Regions from separate parts of the Mesorhizobium sp. RCAM 05104 genome, predicted to be linked through region 1. Evidence: predicted binding sites of a transcription regulator. Region 1 holds the regulator's gene; each other region holds the start of a gene.
The links. The regulator PhoB, encoded in region 1, activates phosphate uptake and scavenging genes when phosphate is short. The targets are predictions, from matches to a motif close to TGTCATNNANCTGTCAT.
Positions count from the first base shown of each region.

Region 2: a site for PhoB is predicted at 2,546-2,562, ahead of AC56QP_RS18475 (PhoX family protein). Genes of this name have one in related genera too.
Region 3: a site for PhoB is predicted at 2,920-2,936, ahead of AC56QP_RS14040 (ceramide glucosyltransferase). Genes of this name have one in related genera too.

Region 1 is NZ_CM185033.1:4,425,059-4,431,289, forward strand. Features, by position in the region: gene pstC (phosphate ABC transporter permease subunit PstC) at 1-298, shown strand, start outside; gene pstA (phosphate ABC transporter permease PstA) at 302-1,153, shown strand; gene pstB (phosphate ABC transporter ATP-binding protein PstB) at 1,150-1,953, shown strand; gene phoU (phosphate signaling complex protein PhoU) at 1,979-2,686, shown strand; gene phoB (phosphate regulon transcriptional regulator PhoB) at 2,706-3,395, shown strand; gene AC56QP_RS21700 (agmatinase) at 3,409-4,320, opposite strand; gene AC56QP_RS21705 (ROK family protein) at 4,500-5,744, opposite strand; gene xylF (D-xylose ABC transporter substrate-binding protein) at 6,094-6,231, shown strand, end outside.
Region 2 is NZ_CM185033.1:3,775,373-3,781,603, reverse strand. Features, by position in the region: gene AC56QP_RS18485 (GNAT family N-acetyltransferase) at 1-102, shown strand, start outside; gene AC56QP_RS18480 (hypothetical protein) at 122-346, opposite strand; gene AC56QP_RS18475 (PhoX family protein) at 489-2,480, opposite strand; gene AC56QP_RS18470 (hypothetical protein) at 2,698-3,039, shown strand; gene AC56QP_RS18465 (phosphatase PAP2 family protein) at 3,053-3,754, shown strand; gene AC56QP_RS18460 (DMT family transporter) at 4,127-5,053, opposite strand; gene AC56QP_RS18455 (SMP-30/gluconolactonase/LRE family protein) at 5,183-6,043, opposite strand; gene AC56QP_RS18450 (helix-turn-helix domain-containing protein) at 6,157-6,231, shown strand, end outside.
Region 3 is NZ_CM185033.1:2,834,921-2,841,151, reverse strand. Features, by position in the region: gene AC56QP_RS14060 (aspartate aminotransferase family protein) at 1-325, shown strand, start outside; gene argF (ornithine carbamoyltransferase) at 340-1,251, shown strand; gene AC56QP_RS14050 (Hsp33 family molecular chaperone) at 1,330-2,361, shown strand; gene apaG (Co2+/Mg2+ efflux facilitator ApaG/CorD) at 2,426-2,818, opposite strand; gene AC56QP_RS14040 (ceramide glucosyltransferase) at 3,046-4,197, shown strand; gene AC56QP_RS14035 (O-succinylhomoserine sulfhydrylase) at 4,207-5,394, opposite strand; SAM riboswitch at 5,452-5,529, opposite strand; gene AC56QP_RS14030 (2'-deoxycytidine 5'-triphosphate deaminase) at 5,668-6,231, shown strand, end outside.

The sequences.
Region 1 (6,231 bases):
CATTCCCTACACAAGGATCGGCATCATGGGCGGCGTCATGCTTGGTCTCGGCCGCGCGCTCGGCGAAACCATGGCGGTGACCTTCGTCATCGGCAACGCGCATCGGATCAGCACCTCGCTGTTCGCACCGGCGACCACGATCTCCGCGACCATCGCCAATGAATTCACCGAAGCCGTCGGCGATCTCTACACGTCTTCGCTGGTGGCGCTCGGCCTGATCCTGTTCGTCATCACCTTCCTGATCCTTGCCATCGCACGCTACATGCTGATGCGCATCGACGCCCGCACGGGAGCCTGACCGATGTCGACAGCCTCATCGCTTCACCAGAGCCGCAAGAGGAAGAATGCCGTGATGATGACGCTGTGCGTCATCGCCGCGGGCATCGGACTTGCCTGGCTGGCGCTCATCCTCGGCGCGCTGGTCTACAAGGGCACCGCCGGCCTGTCCCTCGACGTCTTCACGCAGATGACGCCGCCACCCGGCGACGCCGGTGGGTTGCTCAACGCCATCTACGGCAGCGTGGTGATGACGGTCATCGCCGTCATCGTCGGCACGCCAATCGGCGTGCTTGCAGGAACCTACATGGCCGAATACGGCCGCTTCTCAAAACTCACCACGGTGGTGCGTTTCATCAACGACATCCTGCTGTCGGCGCCGTCGATCATCATCGGCCTGTTCGTCTACGAACTGATGGTGCGGCCGATGGGGCATTTCTCGGCCCTTGCCGGTTCTGTCGCACTCGCCATCCTGGTCATTCCGGTCGTCGTGCGCACCACCGAAGACATGCTCAACCTGGTGCCGAACGCCTTGCGCGAAGCCGGCACCGCGATCGGCGCGCCGCGCTGGGTTGTCATCAAGTCGGTGGCCTACCGCGCCGCTCTTTCCGGTATCGTCACAGGCATATTGCTGTCGATCGCCCGTATTTCGGGCGAGACCGCGCCACTGCTCTTTACAGCGCTCAACAACCAGTTCTGGTCGAGCAATCTCAACGCGCCGATGGCCAGCCTGCCGGTGACCATCTTCCAGTTCGCTCTCAGTCCTTACGAGGAATGGCAGCAACTGGCCTGGACCGGCGCACTCATAATCACATTGACGGTTCTCGCGCTCAGCATCTTTGCTCGCAGCCTGACCGGACGCAGAGAGGACAAATGAGTCAGATGTTGTCTCCAGACATGACGATCGCCGCCGAGGCAACCGCCAAAGCCAAGATCGAGGTCAAGAACCTCAACTTTTACTACGGTCAGAGCAAGGCGCTCAAGGGTATCACCCTGTCGCTGCCCGAGCGCAGCGTCACCGCCTTCATCGGGCCCTCGGGCTGCGGAAAGTCGACGCTGCTGCGCGTCTTCAACCGCATCTACGAGCTCTACCCGAAACAGACCGCCGAGGGCCAGGTGCTGCTCGACGGTCAGAATATCCTTGACCGGTCGCAGGATCTCAACCTGCTGCGGACCAAGATCGGCATGGTGTTCCAGAAGCCGACGCCATTTCCGATGTCGATCTATGAGAACATCGCTTTCGGCGTCAGGCTCTATGAGAAGATCAGCAAGTCCGAGATGGACGGCCGTGTCGAGCAGGCGCTCAAGCGCGCCGCGCTGTGGACCGAGGTCAAGGACAAGCTCAACGCCAGCGGCCTCAGTCTTTCGGGCGGCCAGCAGCAGCGGCTCTGCATCGCCCGCACCGTGGCGGTGAAGCCGGAAGTCATCCTGCTCGACGAGCCGGCTTCGGCGCTCGATCCGCTGTCGACCGCCAAGATCGAAGAGCTGATCGACGAGTTGCAGGCCGACTACACGATCGTCATCGTCACCCACAACATGCAGCAGGCGGCACGCGTCTCGAAGCAGACCGCCTTCATGTATCTGGGCGAACTGGTCGAATTCGACCGCACCGAGAAGATCTTCACGTCGCCCCGCGAGAAGCGCACGCAGGACTACATCACCGGCCGCTTCGGCTGAGCTCAGACATACGAGGACTAAGATCATGGGCGAACATACAGTCGCTTCTTTCGACGAGGATCTCGGACAGATCAGCAGGCTCATCAGCGATATGGGCGATCTCGCCGGCTCGATGGTCGGCGGCGCGACCAAGGCGCTTTTGAATTCCGACAACGCCCTGGCACAGCGCGTTGTCTCCGACGACGCGATCATGGACGCGCGCCAGCGCGAACTCGACGACCGCGCCATCACATTGATCGCCAAGCGTCAGCCGATGGCCGACGATCTGCGCCATGTCGTCGGTTCGATCCGCATGGCCGGCGACCTCGAACGCATCGGCGATCTTGCCAAGAACATAGCCAAACGCGTCGGCACCGTTGGCCTCAGCGTCACGCCTCGCGACCTTTCGCACTCGATCGATGCGATGGCGCAACTGGTGCTGATCCAGGTGCAGGGTGTGATCGAGGAATATGCCGCCGCCGACGCGGCGGCGCTGGCCAAGCTCAGGAACGACGACGAACGCATCGACGTCAAGTACACGTCCGTGTTCCGCGAACTCCTGACCTACATGATGGAGGATCCGCGCAACATCACCGCGTGCACGCATCTGTTGTTCTGCGCCAAGAACCTCGAACGCATCGGCGATCACGTGACCAACATCGCCGAGAATGCGTATTATGTTTTGACCGGCACGCAGCTGCCCGCCAATCGCCCGAAGCAGGACGAGACGGCAATGTCCGCGCCGGCGGCATGACGACAGGGGTGAGCAGCCGATGATCGCGCCACGCATCATGGTGGTGGAGGACGAGGAGCCGCTGGGTGTGCTGCTCCGCTACAATCTGGAGTCAGAGGGTTACCAGGTCGAGGTGGTGACGCGCGGCGACGAGGCCGAGATCCGGCTGCAGGAGAACGTCCCCGACCTTCTGGTGCTGGACTGGATGGTGCCGGCGGTTTCCGGCATCGAACTCTGCCGGCGGCTGAGAATGCGCCCCGAGACCGAGCGGCTGCCGATAATCATGCTGACCGCGCGTGGCGAGGAGAGCGATCGCGTGCGCGGCCTTTCGACAGGCGCCGACGATTATCTGGTCAAGCCGTTCTCGACACCGGAGTTCATGGCCAGGGTCAAGGCGCTGCTGCGCCGCGCCAAGCCGGAAGTGCTGTCCAGCGTGCTCAAGGTTGGCGACATCGTGCTCGATCGTGAGTCGCACCGGGTCTATCGCAAGAAGAGCGAGATCCGGCTCGGACCGACCGAATTCCGCCTGCTGGAATTCATGATGCGCCACCCTGGCCGCGTCTTCTCGCGCAGCCAGCTGCTCGACAATGTCTGGGGCGAGACAATCTATATCGACGAGCGCACGGTGGACGTGCATGTCGGCCGGTTGCGCAAGGCGGTCAACAATGGCCGCATGCCCGATGTCATCCGCACGATCCGCGGGGCGGGTTACGCGATCAGGGAAGACTAGGGACAGTCCGGGCTCAAACCTGCCGGACGACGGTGCCGATCACATTGACGAGAAGGCGCGCCGCGGTCAGGGCCGACAGGCTGTCAATGTCGGCGGGAGGATAGAGTTCGACAAGGTCGAATCCCGCGATCCTGGCCCGCCTGCCGAGGCCCGCGATCAGATCGATCACCTGGGTGTAGGTGAGGCCGCCGGGCGAACGCGCCGCCACGCCCGGCATGATGCCGGGATCGAGGCCGTCGCAGTCGAGGGTTACGACGACCCGCGCCCCTTCCGGAATATGCCGGAGAGCGGCTTCGACGCCCTGGGCGTGAACCTCGCGGGCCGTTACAAGGCGGCTGCCATAGCGCCGTGCCGCTTCGATTTCGGTGAGGCGCGCGCTGCCAACGCCACGGATGCCGACCTGCACGATGCCGGCGACATGCGGCATCTCGCTCGCGCGGCGCATCGGGTTCGAATAGCCGTAGCGCTCGCCATGCACCTCGTCGCGCCAGTCGATATGGGCGTCGATCTGCAGGATCCAGACCGGCCCGTGATCCGCAAAGCCGGCGAGGAAGGGGATGGGCACGGAATCGTCGCCGCCGAGCAGGATCGGTACGGCCGGCAATGCCAGAACCTGACGCGTTTTCGCCTGGATTCGAGCCCTGTTGCCGGTATTGTCATGCATGGTGGTCGGGATGTCGCCGGTGTCGATGCAGCAGACCGGCTTGCCGTCGAACAGCGGGCCGCCGAGATCGAAATCCCAGTGCTCGACGAGCGTGGCATCGCCCTGACTCGCAACGCGGATGGCGTCGGCGGCCAAGGCATAGCCGCGGCTGTCCTCGCCGGGATAGGTGCTGCCGTGGCCGGCTCCGAAGATCACCGCGCGCGGGATACGGCCATCGGCAAGCCAATCGGGAAAGCCGAGAAAGGGAGGCGAGGCGGTCATTTCTTGGTGGTCCTGATGATGGTTTAGCTGAAATTTCAGTGTTGAGGGTGCGGGATGATGAGCATTGGCTGGGCGTGTCGAATTAGACAGCATCCTAACAGTTGGCGCGCCTAACTGACATCATACCCATCGTGAAGCCCGGTTCAGGTCGACCGGTCGTTCAGAATATGCGCTGATCCTCAGGCAACGTTCTTTCCGGCGCCCGTTCGTGCTTGCGCGCCCGGTGCGAAAATCTCCTGGTCGACGAAGGTCAGCGCGCGCATGGCGCAGCCTTCGCGGATCAGCGGCAGTTCGTTCGGCTCGGTGTCGAAGGAAATCGATTCCGAATGCTGGCCTCCGGCGGTCTGGGCTATGGCCTCGCGCAATGCCGGCTCGATCAGGTCGAAGGCCGCGGCGCTGACACCGACCATGGCGACGGGTGCCGGATCGATCAGCGCGAACAGGCTGCCGAGGCCGTAGCCGAGCGCTTCGCCGGCCTTGCGATAGGCTTCACGCTCGGGCCCCGCGCTGTCGCGGGCCGCGGCTGCCAGAGCGCGCATGTCTGCGTCGCTGACATCGGCAACCGGCTCGGTGTCCTCGCCCAGCTGCCTTGCGTTGCGCCAGATGGCGTAGTTGCCGGCATAGGCCTCGACGCAGCCGCGTCGCCCACAGCGGCAGAGCGCGCCCCTCGGCTGGTGGATCATGTGACCGAACTCGCCGCCCGAGGAATGGGTGCCGGTGAACAACTGACCCTTCAGCACCAGGCCCATGCCGATGCCGTGCGAGAGCAGGATGGCGATGAAGTCATCACGGTAGCGCTGCGGATCGCGCCAGCGCAACGCCACCGCCATCATGTTGCAGTCGTTCTCCATGGTGGCGGGGATGCCGAACTCGTCCTCGAGGATGTCGGCGAAGGCGATGTCGGTGTGCGGCGTGATCGGCGACCACAGCATGGCGCGAGCACGGGTGTCGGTAATGCCCTGGATGGCCAGCGCGATGCGGGCGACGCTGCGGACATCAAGATCGGGGTCTTCGAGACGGCGTCGCACGATGGCGACGCATTCACCGATAAGCGCGTCGCGCGACATCGTCAGCGTCTCCAGCCGGCGCTGTTCCTCCGATATCACCTGGCCGGCATAGTCGATGACGGCGACGGACAGGAAGTTCAGAGACAGCACCACGGTCATCACCGCCGCGGCTTCCGGATTGAGGCTGAGGCCGACCTGTGGCCGGCCGCGTTTCAGCGAAGCGGGCTCGCTCGGCTTGCTCTCGGCCAGGATGCCTTCGCCGATCAGGTCGGAGGAAATCGCCGATATGGTCGAGTGGGAGAGGCCCGTGGTCGCGGCGATCTCGGTGCGTGACGGCTGTCCGGCGCGGCGCACGGCCGCAATCACCATTGCCCGGTTGCGCCGGCGCAAATCGTCGTGGCGGATTCCGACCGACATGCTTTCTCACATCCTCCCGGTCGCCGCGGCCTTTCGTGCCCTCCGAAGGCGTCGGCGAAGCCTGAAGCGCGTCGCGCCCCAGGTCGTCATTCCCGCGCCTGTCGTCGTCCCGAAACCGCTGCCCACCCTTGGGCGACACGCGCCAGCCAAATACTGGCAGAAGCGAATTATTCTGTCATTATTTATTCCGAGGCTCGAAAAAAATTCCGAGAGACATCAAAATCCATCAGAATCGATGTTGACAGCGTTCCGGTGTTGGATCAGTATTTTTTCGAGGCTCGAAAAAAGAGCCTGTGTGCCGGCCTTCGGGTCAGTTTGGTCGCGCCATACGCGGCGCAGGGAGGATAACATGAAGAGATTCACAGCCGCCATCCTGGCGGGTGTCGCCATGTCGCTGACGCTCGCGTCGGTCGCGCAGGCGAAGGACAAGGTCATCGGCGTTTCGTGGTCCAACTTCCAGGAAGAGCGCTGGAAGACGGACGAGGCC
Region 2 (6,231 bases), 650 kb from region 1:
CACGCCTATGCCACGAACGCTGCCGCCATCAAATTATACGAGTCCATCGGCTTCCGATTGCGAAGCGCAATGAACGTGGCCGTGGTTCAGCGCGCGGGGTAGGCAGCCGCCGGCTCGTGGGTCATGCCGACTTCGGCTCAAGCCGGCGGAAACCGACGGCTTCCATCAGCATGTCCTCCTCGACCATGCCGGCATTGTGCAGGGCGAGCAGGTTAAGGGCGATCTCGCGGGCCTCGGCCGAATCGGGATGCGCTTCGCGCTGCCGGCAGGCCTCGTCGAAGACGCGCTGCAGCCTGGCGATCTCGCCAGGCTTGAGCAGGCCACGGTCATAGACGGACTTCGGCATGGTGGGTCTCCTGGGCATGACCTAGGGCGCCACGTGTAAATTGCCAATCTTTCCCGAGGCTTGAATGATTTCGTGCAAAAAGGAGGGGACTTCGGTGATCCGGAGTCCCCCTTCAGATTGAAAATTGAAAAAAGGGTTCGTGTCAGACGGCGATCTTGCCGCCACCCTGTTTGGTGATCGCAACGACCGCCGGCCGCACCGGCATGTCGGGCTTGAAGTCGGGCCAGCGGGTCGACAGGTCCTCATAGTAGGACGGGCGGCCGAACGCCTCCCAGTCCTCGCCGCCGTCACCCGGATGCTGGACCGCGACGAAGGCGGTCTGATCATCAGGCGCAAACAGCGGGCCGCACATTTCGGCGCCGATCGGCACGCGGAAGAACAGTTTCGAGGTCGCCCGCGCCGCTCCTTCGGTGTCGACCGCCCACAGGCCGTCGGTGCGGCCGGTGGCTTTCGGACCCTGGCCGTCGGTGGCGACCCACAGCCGGCCGGCTGAATCGACCGCGCAATTGTCGGGCATGCCGAACCAGCCATTGGCCGTCGTCGCCGTCGAGAAGGTGGCGCCGACATCGGCCACTGCCGGATCGCCACATTTCAGCAGCACCTCCCACTTGCCCCTGGCGGCAGTGAAATCGCCGCCGTCCTCCGAGATCTCGATGATGTGACCGAAGGCGTTCGCGGCGCGCGGATTGGCGGCATCGACCTGGTCTGCCTTACGCTTCGAATTGTTGGTCAGCATGACATAGACCTTGCCGTTGACGGCATTGGGCTGGATGTCTTCGGGGCGGTCCATCTTGGTGGCGCCGAGCAGGTCGGCCGCGCGGCGCGTCTCGATCAGCACGTCGGCCTGGCTGGCAAAACCGTTCTCGGCGGTCAGCGGGCCTTGGCCGAAGACGATCGGCAGCCATTCCACCGAACCGTCCTCGGCGAATTTGGCGACATGCAGCGTGCCGTCGTCGAGCAGGTCCTTGTTGGCGGCGTGGTCGCTGGCATTGAACCGGCCGGCGGTGACGAACTTGTAGACATAGTCGAAGCGCTCGTCGTCGCCGAGATAGAAGACGACGCGGCCATCCCGGGCGACGATCGATTCGGCGCCCTCATGCTTGAAGCGACCCATCGCGGTGCGCTTCCTCGGCGTCGAGGTCGGATCGTTGACGTCGACCTCGACGATCCAGCCGAAGCGATTGGGCTCGTTCGGTTCCTTGGCGAGGTCGAAGCGGTCGTAATGCGCCGCCCATTCATAGGCGCCTTCGGGAATGCCGAGGCGCTTGTAGTTGGCGGCTTCCTTGTGGCCCTCGGGCAGTTCGCCGGAGAAATAGCCGTGGATGTTCTCCTCGGACATCACATAGGTGCCCCAGGGCGTGACGCCGCCGGCGCAATTGTTGATGGTGCCGAACACCTTGGTGCCGGACGGATCGGCATTGGTCTTGACGCGGTCATGGCCGGCGACCGGGCCGGAGAGCGCCATTTCGGTGTTGGCGGTGATGCGGCGGTTGAGCTTGCCGTCGCGCACCACCTGCCATTTGCCCGAAACCTTGCGGATCTCGACGATGGTGCCGCCATGGGCCGCCATCTCGACATCGACCTGCTCCTTGCTGAGCGGCGCCTGCTTGGCCTTGCCGTCGGCGATGGTGACGAGGCCCGGGAACATCAGATGCGGGTTGGTGTATTCGTGGTTGACCACCAGCAGGCCGTGTTCGGCCGAACCGTCGATTGGGATATAGCCGACATAGTCGTTGTTGTAGCCGAACTGTTTTGCCTGGGCCTGCGCCGACTGTTTCGTGGGATCGAATTCCGGCGAATCGGCAAACAGCGGATCGCCCCAGCGCAACAGCACATCGGCGTCATAACCGGGCGCGACATGGTGCTTGTCGTCGATGCCGGCCTCGAGTTCGTCGAACGAGAAGGCGGAGCCTTCGGCGGCACGGGCCTTGTCGGCGCTGACCAGCGCCAGCGGGCTGACGGTGGCGGCGATCGCCGAGACGGCCAGCGAACCCTTCAGGAAACCACGGCGCGAGAATCGCGCGGCGATGATCTCGCCCATGGTGCGGTTGTCGGTGGCGTTGCTGGTCGGTCCTTCGTTTTCCTCGAGCCGGCTGGTGGCGAATCGGGTGTCGGGGGAGCGATGATCAGTCATGGGGCTGGCCTCTGGCTATTGGAGTGGCTGGAGCGGGATACGAGTTTGACCGATATAGCCGGCCGATCACATTTTCGTGACACCAGCCGCCACTTTCAACCGCCCACGGCAATCCGCGATCCGCCATCCAAGCAAGAGGTCTGCTTGACGTGCCCGCTCGCTTCGGAAACAAGGTCTGCAATACACGCGGCGCGCGCCGCTTCGAGAGGGACAGGGCGTGAGTTTTTCGGGATTGCTGCAGCTCGGCTTTTCGACGGTGATCTTCCTGCTGGCGGCGACCGCCGCCAAGCAATGGGGACTGGCGCCAAGCCTGGGCAAGATCCTGCTGACGCTCGCGCTCTATTCGCTGGGCAACCTGATCATGCTGAGGCTGATCCGCGAGTTCGGCATGTCGGTGTCGTTCAGTCTCTCGGCCGTCATCCAGCTGGTCTCGGTGAATGTCGTGGCGCTGGTGTTCTTCGGCGAGCGCGTCAACGTGCTGCAGGCAACCGGTATCGTGCTCGCGGTCGCCGCCGTGGCGCTGATCACGCTCGGGCCCTATCTGCAAGCGCGATTGTAACGGCGAATAGCTGATGAAGAACGCTGCGAACGCTCTGCTCAACCGGCTCGAATTCCCGGTGCTGCTGGCCGGCCTGGTCGTCGCCGGCGGCCTGTGGGGATTCGAGGAATTGATGGAGGTGGCGCGAGCCACCACGCCGCATGCCTTCGACACCGAAATCCTGCTTGCCTTCCGTCAGGCCGGTCAGCCGGGTGTCCCGATCGGTGCTCCATGGCTGGAGGGCGCGATGCGCGACATCACCAGCCTCGGCAGCGTCAGCGTGCTTGTGCTGATCACGGCGGCGACAATCATCTACCTGCTGTTGATCCGCCGCCCGGCAACGGCGTTTCTCATCTTCGCAGCGGTGGCCGGCGGCCAGGCGCTGTCGAGCCTGCTGAAGGTCGGCGTCGACCGGCCACGACCCGAACTCGTCTCGCATCTGGTCACCGAGACCTCGCTGTCCTTTCCGAGCGGCCACGCCATGCTGTCGGCGGTGACCTATCTGACGCTCGGCTCGCTGGCGGCTCGCTTCCTGCCAGGCCGGACAACCAAGGTCTACGTGTTGTCGCTGGCGGTGCTGACGACGCTGCTGGTCGGCGTCAGCCGCATCTATCTCGGTGTCCATTGGCCGTCGGATGTGCTGGCCGGCTGGTGCGCTGGCTTCGCCTGGGCGATGCTGTGCTGGTTGGTGGCGCGGCTTCTGCAGCGACGCAAGGTGGTGGACGACGACGCCTGACCGGCAAACTCGGCGTCAGATCATCCTGTTGATGACATGCCCGCAACCTGCCAGCAGCAAGATTATCGACACCGCGCATGCCGGCGTCATGAAAGCCTTCAGGATTCTCAACGGCTTATCCCTTCGATTTGTCGATGAAACGGGGTCGCCGTCGAGTTCACGCGCCAACGACGACAATGCGACAGGCTAGCATGACAGCCGCACGCACCGCCATCTCGTCACAGCGTCATTGACCGTGGCGGGTAATCACCTGGAAATTGCGCCGGCTGGATCAGCTGGCCCGCCTCGATTGGGTCGAAGCTATTCGTGCGCCCGCGCGCAACTTCTTGGCTAACTTCCAAGCAAGCGGTGTACAGCGTCAGACATGCTTCCTTAAATCGCCGCCTCGATTGGCTCGGCAAGCTTCGGGTTGGCGCGCGCGGCGATCAGGCAGCCGGCGACGATCAGGCATGCTCCTGCCAGCGTGGTCCAGGCGGCCTGCTCGTCGAAGAAGAACCAGCCAAGCGCGATCGCCCAGATGAAGGCCGAGTATTCCGTCGGGATCAGATATTGCGCTTCGGCGCGCGCATAGGACCAGCTCATCAGGAATTGCCCGGCTAGCGACAGCACTGTCACTCCGGCGAGGGGCAGCCAGAGATTAGCCGGCAAAGCGACGGCGAGCCAGGGTGCGGCGAGACCCATTATGATGGCGACGCAAAGGTTCTGGAACAGCATGATCTCGATCGGCTTGGCCAGCTGCGCCTGTTGCCGGGCGAGGATCAGATTATAGCCGTAGAACACCGTCGAGACGAGCACCGCCGCCGTGCCAAGCAGGGCATCCTGCGAATAGCTTGCCTGGCCGAACTGGCCGGCCAGGATGATGGCGACGCCGGCGATACCGGCCAGCGATGCCCAGATCGCTTGCCGCCGGATACGTTCGCCCAGCAACAGCGCGGCGAGGAAGAGCGCGAACAAGGGCGCGACGAAGCTGAGCCCGATCGCCACCGCCAGCGGCAACCTGGCGAGACCCCAGAAGAAACAAATGAGAACCATGGCAACAATCGCGGCGCGCAGCGCATGCAGCCTCAGCACCGCAAGGGTTGGCTTCGAGCGTGGCCCCGCCGACCAGGCGGCGCCCGCGACGACAGTCGCGACCATGCTGCGCCACAGCACCGTGTTGTAGACGCCGACGGCGATAACCAGGGTCTTCATCGCCGCATCCATCCCCGACAGCAGGCAGATCGCCAGCGCGCAGACCAGCACCGGGATCATCGGGGAAACGGCGCCGCTCAGGCTGGATGTCTTCACGGCTACACTCATGGTGCAGCCGGATATCCCAGGGCGAAGGGCAGGACCAGATGGCAGTCCCGTCGATATGGAGGTCCAATGCCGATTGGGCGACGCCTTGCGAGAGTCTCGTGGGCTGATCCGGAGGCATCGCACGCATTCTCAGTCGAGCTTCAGCGCCGCCACTTCGCCCTCGTTCATCAGCGGCACATAGAGGATCGACTTGCCGTCGGTGCCGATGTCGGCGCTGCCCGGCTTGAAATGCACCACCGCTTCCGGCGCGCCGCCAGCACGATAGCGGTAGAGCGTCCCGGTCATGTAGGCGGTCGCATAGATGCTGTCGCGAAGAGCGACGACGCCATCGAGAGCGGCGAATTTCTGCGCCCCGGGCAATGGCGAAACCACCTTGCTGGCGAGATCGACCGACAGCAGCCCGCCCGGTTCGGCGGTGCTGAAGTCGGGCCTGATGCCCTCGCCCCAGGAGGCGACGATCAGCCGGTTGCCATCGGCGAAGACGCCATTGGGCGAAGCCAGCACCGCGTCCTTGACGAACAGCTCCGGCCGGTCACCGTCGACGCGGTAGATGGCGTCGGCCAGCATGTCGGTGACATAGACCTTGCCGGATTGGTCGGATGTCATGTCGTTGAGGAAGACGGCATTCGGCACCGCGATGCTGGCGACGAGCTTGCCGCTGGCCAGATCGACCACGCGAACCTTGGTGATGTCGGCGACATAGAGCTTGCCGCCCGATATCGCCATGCCCTTGGGCGCATCCATGCCGTAGGTCCAGTGCCGGGTGACCGTCTTGCCGTCCAGGGACAGCACCGACAGATAGCCGTTTCCGTCGGCTTCGCCGGGATTGCCGACGATGTTGGAGACGATGATGCGCTTGTTGGCGGCGTCGAACAGCGCCGATTCCGGTTGTTCGAGGCCGGTGGCCCGCCAGAGTTCGCCGGCCTGGGCGACTGGCGCCGTGGCCATGCCGAAGATGGCGAGAAACGCCGGGGTGATGAAGCTGTTCATGGCTGGTCTCCTGTGATGACAGCGGACAGCTATGATTTTCGATACTTTTGCGAAAGCCCGATCACTACTAGTATCGAAAGTCGATACGAAATCCGCGGCAAGAGGTGCATCCCATGAACGGCCTGATCTTCGAGGCACTGAAACGGACGCTGAAGGCGAAGGGCGTCACCTATCGCGAACTTGCCGAA
Region 3 (6,231 bases), 1.6 Mb from region 1:
GGAAGACGGTTTCCTCGAAGATGTCCAGCGCAAGGCGTTGCTGATGAAGCAGGGGCTGGCGTCGGTCGCCGACGAGTTTCCCGAAGTCATCGAGGACATCAGGGGCGTTGGGCTGATGCTCGGCCTCAAATGCGCCATGCCCAACACCAAGGTGAACATGGCGCTGCGCGACCAGCACCTGCTGGCGGTTCCGGCCGGTGACAATGTCATTCGGCTGCTGCCGCCGCTCACCGTCACCGACGCCGAAATCCACGAAGCGCTCAACCGCATCCGCGCCGGCGCCAAGGGCCTGGCGGAGGCGATCGGCTCCGCTGCCGCGAAGTAATTCGAAAGATCCTGATGAGCCCCCGTCATTTCACCGATCTTTCCGCCGTTTCCGAAGGCGACCTGCGCTTCATGCTCGACGATGCGGTGGTACGAAAGGCTCGCCTCAAGGCTGGCGAGCGGACAAAGCCGCTCGAGGGCAAGGTGCTGGCGATGATCTTCGACAAGCCGTCGACGCGCACGCGCGTCTCCTTCGACGTCGGCATGCGCCAGCTCGGCGGCGAGACCATCATGCTGACCGGCACCGAAATGCAGCTCGGCCGCTCCGAGACCATCGCCGACACCGCCAAGGTGCTGTCGCGCTATGTCGACGCGATCATGATCCGCACCACCTCGCATGAGCGGCTGCTGGAGCTGACCGAGAACGCCACCGTGCCGGTGATCAACGGGCTGACCGACGACACCCATCCCTGCCAGCTGATGGCCGACATCATGACCTTCGAGGAGCATCGCGGTCCGGTTGCCGGCAAGACTTTTGCCTGGACCGGCGACGGCAACAATGTGCTGCATTCGCTGCTCGAGGCCTCGGCGCGGTTCCGCTTCAACCTCAACGTCGCCGTTCCCGAGGGCAGCGAGCCGGCACAGAAGCATATCGACTGGTCGCAAGCGCATGGCGGCAAGCTGCACTTCACCCGCTCGGCCGAGGAAGCCGTCGACCAGGTCGATTGCGTCGTCACCGATTGCTGGGTGTCGATGGGCCAGGAGCATCGCGCCCGCGGCCACAACGTGTTCTCGCCTTATCAGGTCAATGCCAAGCTGATGGCCCGGGCCAAGCCGGACGCACTGTTCATGCATTGCCTGCCGGCGCATCGCGGCGAGGAAGTGACCGACGAAGTCATCGATGGACCACACTCGGTGGTCTTCGACGAGGCCGAGAACCGGCTCCATGCCCAGAAGGCTGTCCTTGCCTGGTGTCTTGGCGCTTGATCTGCGGCGGCGCGATCCCTATTTGCGCCGCATCACGCAAATCAAGCGCGTTTCGACGCATGCGCCCCACAGGGCGGCATGGCCGCGCCCTGGAGCTTTGTCATGTTGGAAACCCATCAAGTGACTGAACATCACCCCAAACTCGGCGAATTCGGCTACGCCGGCGACGATCACGTCGTTCCCTTCGAGGTCGGCACGCTCGACGTGCGCGGCCGTACCGTTCAGCTCGGGCCAATGCTCGACGCCATTCTGAGCCGCCACGACTATCCCGAGCCGGTCGCCCGCCTGCTGGCGGAAGCCTGTGTGCTGACGGTGCTGCTCGGCACATCGCTCAAGTTCGAGGGCAAGTTCATCCTGCAGACCCGCACCGATGGTCCGGTTGACATGCTGGTCGCGGATTTTTCCACGCCTACGGCACTGCGGGCCTATGCGCGTTTCGATGCCGACCGGCTCGAGGCGCTCATCGCCGCTGGCGAAACGTCGCAGCAGACGCTGCTCGGCAGCGGTGTGCTGGCGCTGACCATCGACCAGGGTGCTCACACGCAGCGCTATCAGGGCATTGTCCAGCTCGACGGCGAAACGCTCGAAGACGCGGCACGTACCTATTTCCGCCAGTCGGAGCAGATTCCGACCGATCTCAGGCTTTCGGTGGCCAAGCTGTTGACGCCCGGCATCGGTGGCGCACGCGAACAGTGGCGCGCCGGCGGCATCCTGGCGCAGTTCCTGCCGCAGTCGCCCGAGCGTATGCGTGTGCCGGACCTGCCGGGTGGCGATGGCGATCCGCGCGACGAAATCAACGATCCGGCCGACAATTCCTGGCAGGAACTGCTGGCGTTGCTCGGCACCATCGAGCCGACCGAGCTGATCGACCCGACGATCGGCGCCGAGCGGCTGCTCTACAGGCTGTTCCACGAGCAGGGCGTGCGCGTCTTCGGCGGTGTTCCGGTCGCCGATCAGTGTTCGTGTTCGCGAGACAAGATCCGCGGCATCCTCGAAGGCTTCTCCGCGCAGGAGATCAAGGACAGCACCGAGGATGGCGGCATCCACGTCGCCTGCGAATTCTGCTCGAAGCAATATGACTTCGACCCGGCGGAATTCGCGGCTCAATAGCGAAAGAACCACGTCTCACCGGCTGCTTCGCGGCCGGTGAGGGCATTGGCGCCCAAGCCCGAGACTAATTCACCGTGCGCCGCGTACCCGGCAGGTCGAGCGAGAAGGCGGGGATGGCGATGTCAAACGTCTCGCCCCGCTTGTTGCGCATCGTGTAATGCCCGACCATGATCCCTGACGGTGTCGAAAGTGGGCAGCCGGACGTGTATTGATAGCTGTCGCCGGGATTGAGTTCGGGCTGGTCGCCGACGACGCCGGCGCCGCGCACTTCCTCGACCCGGCCGGTGCCGTCGGTGATGTGCCAATAGCGCGACAACAGCTGCACGAACTCGTCCGACTGGTTGTCGATCGTTATCTGATAGCCCCAGACATAGCGGTTCTCGGACGGATCCGAGCGATCCTCCAGATAGAACGGCCTGACCTGCACTTCGATGTTGCGCGTGACGGCGCGGTACATAAGCGACTCCAAAACAGTCCCGGCAATTTTCGGCGCTCCTCGCGGGCTGGTCAACGGTGTGCCCCGTCATTCCGACCTGATAGGCAGGTGCCGACAAAGAATGTCATTTAAGTGACACATGACAATGATGGTGTGCGCCAACCAGTGCCTGGCGACTCGGGCGCTCTGCCGAACTGTCGAAAGCGGTCGCCATGGAGGCCGGCTTTTTCTGGAGTGACCGGATCTCGATGGAACTCACTCTCATAGCCGCCTTGCTTTCGACTGTTCTCATTGTCTCAAACCTCGCCAGCATCGTGTTCGCCGCTTCGCGTCTGAAGCGACGCCGCGTCATCGCAGCGCCGGCTGGCAAGTCACAGCCGGTGTCGATCGTCGTGCCGTCGCGTGGCGTCGAGCCGTTCACGCACGAGACCCTGGAGCGCGCCTTCTCGCTCGACTGGCCGCGCTACGAACTGATCTTCTGCGTCGCCCAGGCCGATGATCCGGTGGTCGGATTGATCCGCGCCGCCATCGCCCGTTTTCCGGCGGTGCCGGCCCGCCTGTTGTTCGGCGACGACCGCGTCAGCGCCAATCCGAAGCTCAACAATTGCGTCAAGGGTTGGGAAGCGGCGCGCCACGACTGGGTCATCCTGGCCGATTCCAACGTGTTGATGCCTGGAGATTACGTTCAGCACCTGATGGCGGCCTGGCGGCCGGACACCGGCCTTGTCTGCTCGACGCCGATCGGCTCGCGGCCGGACGGCTTCTGGGCCGAAGTCGAATGTGCCTTCCTCAACACGCTGCAGGCGCGCTGGCAATATGCCGGCGAGGCGCTGGGCCTTGGTTTTGCCCAGGGCAAGAGCATGTTGTGGAACAAGCCGATGCTCGACGCCAGTGGCGGCATCCGCGCCCTGGCCGCCGAAATCGCCGAGGACGCTGCGGCGACCAAGCTGGTCAACGGCCTCGGCCTGCGCGTCAATCTCGTCGCCTCGCCCTTCGAGCAGCCGCTCGGCCGGCGCACGCTCGGCGAAATCTGGTCGCGCCAGGCGCGTTGGGCGCGCCTGCGCCGTGTCACCTTCCCGCTGTTCTTCGCGCCCGAGATCCTGACTGGCGCGGCGGTGCCGCTGGTGCTTGCGCTGGTTGCGGCGGCAAGCACCGGCTTCAGCCTGCCGCTGACCTGCATCGCCGTGCTGGCAGCCTTCTATCTTCCGGAATGCGCCCTGGCCTCGGCCAAGGGCTGGTACCTGTCGCCCCGCATGATCGCGGCGATGGTGGTGCGCGACATGATCCTGCCGGTGATGTGGGCACGCGGCTGGCTCGGCGGCGCCGTCGACTGGCGCGGTAACGCGATGACCATTGGCACCAAGGCGGCCGAACTGGAAGAGACGCCGTCGAGCGCCTGAAGGCCTCTGTTACTTGGCCTTCAGTGCCTGCGCGATATCCTCGAGCAGATCGTCTGTATCCTCCAGGCCGACCGAAAGCCTGAGCGTGCCAGGCCCGATGCCGAGTTCCGCGCGGGCTTCGTCGCTCAAATTCTTGTGCGTCGTGGTCGCCGGATGGGTGATCAGGCTCTTGGCGTCGCCGAGATTGTTGGAGATCAGCACGATGTCGAGCGCGTTCTGCAAGGCGAAGGCCACCTGCTTGCCGCCCTTGACGTCGAGGCAGATCAGCGTCGAGCCCCCCGACATCTGCTTCTTGACGATATCGGCCTGTGGGTGGTCGGCCCGGCCGGGATAGATGACGCGCGCGATCTGCGGCTGTTCGGCGAGGAAGTCGGCGATCTTGCCGGCGCTCTCCGTTTGCTGGCGCACGCGCAGCGGCAGCGTCTCCAAGCCCTTCAGCAGCGTCCAGGCATTGAACGGCGACAGGCTGGGGCCGGTGTGGCGGAAATAGTCGTGCAGGTTCTCGTCGATCCACTTCTTGTCCGACAGGATGACGCCGCCAAGGCATCGTCCTTGGCCGTCAATGTGCTTGGTCGCCGAATAGACGACGATATGCGCGCCAAGCTGCAAGGGTTTCTGCTGCAAGGGGGTGGCGAAGACATTGTCGACGACGAGCCGCGCGCCGATAGAATTGGCGAGTGCGGCAACAGCGGCGATGTCGACCACTTCCAGCGTCGGGTTGGTCGGGCTTTCCAGGAAGAACAGCTTGGTATTCGGCCTGACCGCTTTTTCCCAGTTGGCGATGTCGGTGCCGTCGACCAGCGTTGCCTCGATGCCGTATCGAGGCGCCAGGGTCTCGACCACCCAGCGGCAGGAGCCGAAAAGCGCGCGCGCCGCCACGATATGGTCGCCGGCCTTGACGCTGCACAGAAGGGCAGCGGTCACCGCCGCCATGCCCGACGCGGTGGCGCGCGCATCCTCGGCGCCTTCCAGCGCACACATGCGCTTTTCGAACATGTCGACTGTCGGATTGGCGTAGCGCGAATAGATGAAGCCCGGCTCCTCGCCCTTGAAGCGGGCTTCGGCGGCCTGCGCCGTCTCATAGACATAACCCTGGGTGAGGTACATCGCCTCGGAGGTCTCGCCGAATTGAGAACGCAGGGTTCCGGCGTGTACGAGGGCTGTCTGAGGTTTCCAGTTGCGCTTCTTGGTGCTCATCGTTCTTGTTCCAGACACAAAAAAACCGGCCGCGAAAGTCGCAACCGGTCCATACGGCCTTGCGGCCCGACGGTCCTTTAGCGACTTGTTTAACGTGGCTGCAAGCCGACCGGCCAAATCACCACGGGATAACGACCCTTTAGACCCGCGCCACGCTTGCGTCAATTGCCGGCTTGATTAAGAGGTTTGTACCAAGCAGCTTCCGCGAAAGTGTTCCACGGTTTTGCGGCAAGAACCTGCGACAAGAAAAACGTCTGGCCTAGGAGTGGAGCCTTGCGGCAGACAGGCATTCTTCCCGATCAGGACATTTCGGCGCTGTTCCAGTCCGGTGCGCTGAAGTCGGCGCGCGCGCTCGATGCCGATCAGATCCAGCCCGCCAGCCTTGATCTGAGGCTCGGCGACAAGGCATGGCGGGTACGGGCCTCCTTCCTGCCTGGTCCCGGCCACAAGGTTTCGGAAAAGCTCGACCGGCTGAAGTTGCACGAGATTGATCTTGCCGACGGCGCGGTGCTGGAAACCGGCTGCGTCTATATCGTGCCGCTGCTCGAAAGCCTTGCGCTGCCGGCGGAGATTTCGGCTTCGGCCAATCCGAAGAGCTCGACCGGGCGGCTCGACATCTTCACCCGTGTCATGACCGACCGTGGCCACGAGTTCGACAAGATCGCCGCCGGCTATCATGGGCCGCTGTACCTGGAAGTCAGCCCGCGCACCTTCCCGATCGTTGCGCGCACCGGCTCGCGGCTGTCGCAGATCCGCTTCCGTATCGGCAATGCGCTGCTGTCGGAAGCCGAGCTGCATGAATTGCATCGCGCCGAGATGCTGGTCGCCACCGAGCCG